One region of the Roseibium sp. RKSG952 genome, then DNA from elsewhere that is predicted to be linked to it. Evidence: riboswitches for the same ligand, from Rfam matches in the RefSeq annotation. Region 1 holds a riboswitch; the other holds the start of a gene.
The links. Region 1 has a riboswitch for thiamine pyrophosphate ahead of thiB (thiamine ABC transporter substrate binding subunit). Riboswitches for the same ligand answer to the same signal wherever they lie in the genome.

Region 1 (4,088 bases):
AGCTGCGTGAGATCCTGCTGCGGGACAAACCACAGGCTTTTCTTGATACTTCAGCGTCTGGGACAGTGCCCGCTCTTCGAACCAATGACCAGGTTCTGGATGAGAGTCTGGACATCATGATCTGGGCTTTGGAACAGAGCGACCCCCAACAGTTGCTCGATATGCCGAAGGAAGGTTGGGAGCTGATCTCAACCAATGACGGCCCGTTCAAGAATGCACTGGATCACACCAAATACGCCACGCGATATCCCGATCTGGACGAAGAGGTTGAGCGGCAAAAGGCGGCCACCTATCTGACCGTCCTTGACCAAAAACTGGATGGGCAGGCGTGGCTGTTCGGAGATCGACCAACGATTGCAGATCTGGCAATGCTGCCATTCGTGCGCCAGTTTGCAAATATTGACCGTGTGTGGTTTGACGCTCAGCCTTGGCCCAACCTTATCAGATGGCTGGACCAATTTCTGACTAGCGACACTTTCGGGCAAATCATGCACAAATACGCCCCTTGGTCAGAAGATGATGTGCCGATTTGGTTCGGAACCTCAGACGCTGTCTCCGACCTATAACTGCCGCAACTGCGAACCGGTTTTGAACACAATCACCGGACCTGTGATTGCTGTGATTGTTTCACCGGTATTTATCGGATGGTAAGTCGCGCGGGGTGGTCGTGCGCCATCATCGATGTCGCGTTGCACCCAATCCCGCTCCTCCATCATTCGCAAGGACTGTGAGAGGGCGCGATCAGTGATCGTCAGCAGGTTTCGCCTGATCTCGTTAAAGTGGCTCAGTTCATGAAGGGTCGCCAGAACGGGCAACGTCCATGAGCGCCGAAGCAGATCCTGATTATCTTCGCTGGTCGCAGACAGGATCTGATTGGCGAACCGGGCTGCCACTGCACCACGCTGTGTCAGTCGAAATTCCGGTCGCAACGGATGGCCGTAGCCCGGGTTTCGCTCAAGCAATCCAATTTGGATGAGATGATCTACACTCTGAGAGAATGACGTACGGCCCGCGCCGGTTGCAGCCAACAATGGCGCCTGCCGCCCAGGGACACCTTCGTGAAGATTGGAAAGAATGGGCAGGGCCCACGCCCGCGAAGTGATGTTGACAAGTGCATCAATGTACATAAAGTATAGTTACTATATTTTACCTTAAAAGGAAAGATGATGCCGCTCATTTCCCTGGAAGAAACCATAACAATTGCGCTGTCGGTTAAGGATCGTCACGCCAGCGCCGATTGGTACGAGAGCATGCTTGGCTTCAAAACGCTTTATCATGCAGATGAGGCAGGTTGGTCAGAGCTAGAAACCCTGACCAAGGGCGTAACCCTTGGGCTTGGTGAGCACACCAAACCCGCGCCCGGAAACTGCGTCCCTGTATTCGGCATCGCCGACCTAGACAGCGCAAGGCAAAAGCTAGAACAGGCTGATGTTCAGTTTGACGGCCCAACAGATGTAGTCGAAGGCATGGTCAAGACGGCGACATTCTATGACCCCGACGGCAACGCCTTCATGCTTGCCCAAGATTTGACGGGCGGGTCCTGAGGAATTGTAGACCCAAGGATCGTTGCCGAAGTTGCGGCAACGGTCTGCAATTAATGTCAGATATGAGCAATTTGTGAGCGCTACCTTTCGGTTCGTGCACCCTGGGTGACGCGATTATAGTTGTAATCGGGTCTCCATCCTCCTAATCACAGCTTCACCTCGGGGTGCGTGGCCTGCCGCGCTGAGATGCCTATCAGGCGAACCCGTTGAACCTGAACCGGCTAGAACCGGCGGAGGGAAAGGTGACGGTTTCATCCATCCTTACCCTCTCGCCGCAATGGAGGATGATATGAAACATCTGCTGATTGCTGCGGGATTACTGAGTGCAACTTCGGCTATTGCCGCCGACAAACCTCAGCTGACCGTATACACCTATGACAGCTTTGTCTCGGACTGGGGTCCGGGTCCGCAGGTCGAAGAAGCTTTTGAAGCGGTCTGCAATTGCGATCTGAATCTTGTTGGCGTTGAAGATGGCGCCGCCCTGCTGTCACGTATCCGGCTTGAGGGCGAAAACTCGGAAGCTGACGTGGTGCTGGGACTGGATACCAGTCTGATCAATGCAGCCAAGGAAACCGGTCTGTTTGCACCCAGTTCCGTTACAGCTGACTACGCGCTGCCGATTGAATGGACCGACGACGTTTTTGCGCCCTACGACTGGGGCTATTTCGCATTTGTTCACAACGCCGATTACTCGGCCCCAGCGAATTTCCGTGAATTGGCGAACAGCGAGACAAAGATCATCATTCAGGATCCACGTTCTTCCACACCCGGCCTTGGTCTGTTGTTGTGGGTGAAGGCGGCCTATGGCGACGAGGCACCCGAAATCTGGGCTGGTCTTGCAGACAATATCGTAACAGTCACCAAAGGGTGGTCCGAGGCCTATGGCCTGTTCCTCGAAGGTGAATCGGATATGGTCCTCAGCTATACCACCTCTCCGGCCTATCACCTGATCGCTGAAGAAGACGCTTCGAAATCGGCAGCTGTCTTTGACGAAGGCAATTACATGCAGGTTGAAGTGGCAGGGAAACTCGCCGGGACTGATCAGCCGGAACTGGCGGATCAATTCCTGGAATTCATGGTTTCGGATGCGTTCCAGCAGATCATTCCTACAACCAACTGGATGTACCCGGCAGTGACCCCGGCAGCTGGGTTGCCCGAAGGGTTTGAAACCCTGACCATTCCGGAAAAGGCTCTGCTCTTTTCACCCGATGAAGCCGCCGACGTGCGGGATCAGGCACTTGCAGAATGGTTGAGCGCGCTCAGCCAGTAAGCCCATTGCCGGGTATCGGCGCGGCTGCCCTGGTCGCCGCGCTGATACTGGGCACACTGGCCGCAGTCACCCTGCGTGCCGAAGCAGGCGGTGGATTTGGTCCGGCCGACTGGGCTGCCCTGCGTTTTACACTTACTCAAGCGATACTTTCCGCGCTGTTCAGTATTGGATTGGCGGTTCCGGTTGCACGAGCACTCGCCCGGCGACGGTTTCCCGGGCGTCGCGCGCTGATTGCGCTGCTTGGCGCGCCGTTCATTCTTCCCGTTATTGTTGCGATAATCGGATTGCTGCAGGTCTTTGGTCGGGCCGGCTGGATCTCTGATATATTGGGTTATTTTGGCTTCGCACCCATTCGTATCTACGGCCTGCATGGCGTGGTATTGGCCCATGTATTCTTCAATTTGCCCCTTGCCACGCGCCTCATCCTGCAGGGATGGCAAGAAATTCCGGCCGAGCGATTTCGCCTCGCTGCTCAGTTAGGCTGCAACGGAGTGGCCATGTTCCGGTTGATCGAGTTGCCGATGCTGAAACGGATTTTACCGGGCGTGCTTGCGGTAATCTTCGCCATTTGCCTAACCAGTTTTGCTGTTGCGCTGACTCTGGGTGGCGGGCCCCGTGCGACCACAATCGAACTCGCGATCTATCAAGCCTTTACCTATGACTTTGACCTCGGCCGTGCTGCACTGTTGTCGGCGCTACAACTGGCCCTGACTGCCGCTGCAGCTTTGGCCGCCCTAAGGTTTTCTCACAGGGACGGCTTCGGCACCGGGCTGGATCGCCCCATCCGCCGGTGGGACGGCGGCGCGCCCATTGCCGATGCCTTATGGATCATCGCAGCGGCCGCGTTCCTGCTGCTTCCTTTGGCATCTGTTGTGATTTCAGGTTTTGCTGGTCTCTTCGAAACGCCAGCTTTGGTGTTCCGCGCCGCATTGACCTCGGTCATGGTGGCGGCCGCGAGTACTGCAATCTTGCTGCTGCTGGCGCTGCCCATGGCCACTGCTGTCGCGACAGGGCGATATGGAATTGTTGAGCTCAGTGGCATCCTCGGGCTGGCCGCATCACCGCTGGTGATCGGTACCGGATTATTCATTTTGGTCAGGCCTGTGGCCAACCCGACAGCGCTTGCGCTTCCGGTGACGGCACTGGTCAACGCAGTTATGGCTCTGCCCTTCGCATTGCGCATTCTTGTCCCGGCCGCGCGCGATGTGGTGTCGCGACACGGCCGACTGGCGCTTTCCCTCGATATGACCAACATGACCTTCTTTGTCCGCATT
Region 2 (4,088 bases), on a different contig from region 1:
GGCGGTGTCTATATCAGCAACGCGTTAACGGGCAGCTTCACCAATGCGGGTTCGATCAACGTGACCTCCACGGATGCTACGGACGAGGCCGAAGGATATGGTCTCTATGTCGGGGACGATGTCGCGGGCGACATCACCAACAGCGGCTCCATCACTGTTTCTGCCAAGGGTGAAACAAGTGCGTCAGCTTATGCAGGCGCCATCCAGATCAGGGACGGCTTTGACAGCACGCTCTCGAACTCTGGCACCATCAGAACCACCAGTGTTTCAGATGCAGATGATGCTACCGCCCGTGGCGTCTATGTGCGTGGAAACACCGGGGGTCGCGTTGCGAACACCGGCAGCATCATGGTTCGGGCCGAAGGTGCCAAGAATGTCAGGGCGCAGTCGATCCTGCTCTATGATGAGGTCACCGCAGACATCTCCAACACAGGCACCATCAGCGCCGCTGCAGCAATAGCGAACGGCACTGACGATGCCGAAGCGCTGGCTGCGGGTATCTGGGTCGAGAATATGCAGGGCACGTTCTCAAACACCGGATCTATCTCGGCAAGCGCAACGGGTGGTCCCGCTGCGAATGCGTATGGTCTGTATTTCGAGAACTTTGACGGCGTGATTACGGATGTGGGAACCATCTCGGCCACTTCCGACGGCGGTGATGCTTATGCGATCTATCTGGGAACCGGCAAAGGTGTCCTGAACGTAGATACGAAAGACAACATCTCGGGCCGGATCCGTGTGGGTGATCACGATGTGAATCTGGACGCACAAGGGGGTAGCAAAGTTTTCAGCTTTGAGGACGCTGCACCAACTGTGGGAACATTCACCACCAAGATTTCGGATCAGGACTCTGCCTGGTTTGTCCAGAACGAAGGTGGGGCAGCTCCGGTATATGCTGTCGTTGACGGGACCGACGTTGCAACGCCGGGCGATGTCGTCGCCATGTTTGGCAGCGTAGTAGGCAGCAGCGGCAATGCGCTGCAGTTCCAGCAGGCCCCGCAGGTAACACAGGGTGTTTCGTTCAGAAATGCACCCGGTGCAACTTTCGGTGGGTTCCGACCGTTTGCAATGATCGACGCAGAATACCGCGAGTTCGAGAATGACCCTGACGTCAAAACCGATGTGAAGCTGTTCAACGGCAGTGCCGGACTTTCCGGCCAGACAGAAAACGGCATTGCACTGGCTTTTGGTATGGGCGTGTTCACGGCCGATGGTGATAGCCGCACGACCGACTTTGACACCACTGGCTTCTATCTGGATGCAGCGGTGGGTCGCCAGTTTGGCGCGTTCACGGTTGAGGCCGGGCTTGGTTACGGCTGGCTTTCGACTGATCGAACACGTCAGATCACGGGCAGCGCCGATGCAAAGGCAGATTATGACAGCACACTGCTGACTGCACATATCGGTGTTGAGCGCGCGTTCGATGTCAGCGACAAATTCGGGCTGATCGGTTTTGCAGACGCCAGATATACCAATCAGAAGGATGATGGTTACACGGAAACCGGCTCGGTCGCGAATGCCACGGTCGGAGACATCACAACCGAGGTGATTGAAGCCCGGTTGGGTGCCGAAGTTGAAAAGCAATTCAACAATGGCGGAGTTCTGTCAGGCCAGCTGAGCGGTGTACTGCGCCGAGGTCTGGGGGATTCGCAGGCCGATGTCACTGTCTTCTCATCAACTCAGAATGTGATCTTTGCATCGACAGATTTTACCGGTGCAAGCGTCGCAGTGGGTTATGAGAAAGATCTGGTTCAGGACATGCTGCTGGAGCTGAAGGCCGAACAGGAGATCGGCGACAATGCTCAGGGCCCGTTCCTGCGCGCCGGCCTTAAGTGGTCGTTCTAAAACAAAAATCTCTGCGGCACCTAACCGGTGCCGCAGAGACAAATTCCTGATGACAGCGCCCTCCTACCTAACGCTGTGTTTATGTAAATCGAAACATGGCTGAATAAGGGCTTGTCTCAGACGTGGTGCCTGAGCTAACCAAAGGTCACGCAGGGGAGTCCCACCGAGGGGACTGAGAGGCTGACGGGGCATTGCCCGGCGACGCGACCCTTTGAACCTGACCCAGTTGATACTGGCGTAGGAAGCTAGGGCGCGCAGGCCACGGATCCGGGCGGGCGCACTCCGAACAGAGGGCTGTACACCCTCTCGTTTCCCCAAGCCAAAACTCATCTGGTGTCTTTTTGAGTTGAACCGCTTGAGGAGCACCAACATGAATGTCCCCAACCCCAAAATCACCACAGGTGAACTGCCTGCTTCGCGTAAGATCTATGTGAATGGCACACTGCACCCTGACGTCCGCGTTCCAATGCGCGAGATTTCGGTCCACCCGACCGCGGGAGAGCCGCCGTTGCCGGTCTATGACAGCTCAGGTCCGTACACCGATCCGAACGTGATTACCGACATTCGACAAGGCCTGACCCCGTTGCGCCGCAAATGGATTGAGGCGCGCGGTGATGTCGAAGAGTATGACGGGCGCGAGATCAAGCCCGAGGATAACGGGTTTGTTGAAGGCGACCGCCTGACGCCCGAGTTTCCGGTGCGCCCGCGGCCTCTGCGCGCAACTGATGGCAAGGCGGTGACGCAGCTCGCCTACGCCCGCGCCGGGATCGTAACTCCCGAGATGGAGTTCATCGCCATTCGTGAGAACCAGCTGCGCGAGGCCATCGTCGAGCAACGCGAAGGCAATGACTGGGGGGCCAATATTCCGGATTACGTGACCCCGGAGTTTGTGCGGGATGAGGTCGCCGCAGGTCGCGCGATTATACCCGCCAACATCAACCACCCCGAAAGCGAACCGATGATCATCGGGCGCAATTTCCTGGTCAAGATCAACGCCAATATGGGCACGTCGGCTGTTACCTCCTCGATGGAAGAGGAAGTGGACAAGATGGTCTGGTCGATCCGCTGGGGCGCCGACACGGTCATGGACCTGTCCACAGGCCGCAATATCCACAACACCCGTGAATGGATTATCCGCAACTCACCGGTTCCGATCGGCACCGTGCCGCTCTATCAGGCGCTGGAAAAGGTGAACGGCATTGCCGAGGACCTGACATGGGAGGTGTTCCGTGACACGCTGATCGAGCAGGCCGAACAAGGCGTGGACTATTTCACCATCCATGCGGGCGTGCGCTTACACATGGTTCCGATGACCGTGAATCGGGTCACCGGAATTGTCTCGCGCGGCGGATCGATCATGGCCAAGTGGTGCCTGCATCATCACAAGGAAAGCTTCCTGTATGAGCATTTCGATGAGATTTGCGACATCTGCCGGGCCTATGATGTGTCGTTCAGCCTCGGTGATGGCCTGCGTCCGGGGTCGATTGCCGACGCCAATGACGAAGCACAGTTTGCCGAGCTTGAGACGCTGGGAGAGCTGACCCAGATCGCCTGGGCAAAGGACTGTCAGGTAATGATCGAAGGCCCCGGCCATGTGGCGATGCACAAGATCAAGGAGAACATGGACAAGCAACTGGAGTGCTGCCACGAGGCGCCTTTCTATACGCTCGGGCCCCTGACCACCGATATTGCACCCGGTTATGACCACATCACCAGTGGCATTGGCGCGGCGATGATCGGCTGGTTCGGTTGCGCGATGCTCTGTTACGTCACACCCAAGGAACATCTGGGGCTACCGGATCGGGATGATGTAAAAACCGGCGTCATCACCTACAAGATCGCCGCCCATGCGGCGGATCTGGCCAAGGGCCTGCCGGGCGCGCAGCGTCGCGACGACGCTCTGTCGCGGGCTCGTTTCGAATTCCGCTGGGAAGATCAGTTCAACCTGTCGCTGGATCCGGACACCGCGCGCGAATTCCACGACCAGACTCTGCCGAAACAAGCGCACAAGGTCGCTCATTTCTGTTCGATGTGCGGGCCGAAATTCTGCTCGATGCGGATCAGCCACGACATCCGGTCTGAGGCGCAGAAAGAAGGAATGGAAGCCATGGCCGCCAAGTTCCGGGAAGGTGGAGATCTTTACCTGCCTGTTGAAGACTGACCGATATGGCGAGACCGGTCCAACCGGTCTCGCATCCGTCTGAAATACGGACCTAGGAGATATTACATTGAACACCTAAATA

Region 2: another riboswitch for thiamine pyrophosphate. It lies ahead of thiC (phosphomethylpyrimidine synthase ThiC); the one in region 1 lies ahead of thiB (thiamine ABC transporter substrate binding subunit).

Annotation. Positions count from the first base shown of each region.
Region 1 is NZ_SMMF01000960.1:22,685-26,772, reverse strand. It holds gene E1297_RS41330 (glutathione S-transferase) at 1-566, shown strand, start outside; gene E1297_RS41325 (helix-turn-helix domain-containing protein) at 561-1,028, opposite strand; gene E1297_RS41320 (VOC family protein) at 1,167-1,544, shown strand; TPP riboswitch at 1,695-1,801, shown strand; gene thiB (thiamine ABC transporter substrate binding subunit) at 1,834-2,814, shown strand; gene E1297_RS41310 (thiamine/thiamine pyrophosphate ABC transporter permease ThiP) at 2,790-4,088, shown strand, end outside.
Region 2 is NZ_SMMF01000959.1:239,643-243,730, reverse strand. It holds gene E1297_RS41115 (hypothetical protein) at 1-1,845, shown strand, start outside; TPP riboswitch at 1,987-2,106, shown strand; gene thiC (phosphomethylpyrimidine synthase ThiC) at 2,216-4,006, shown strand.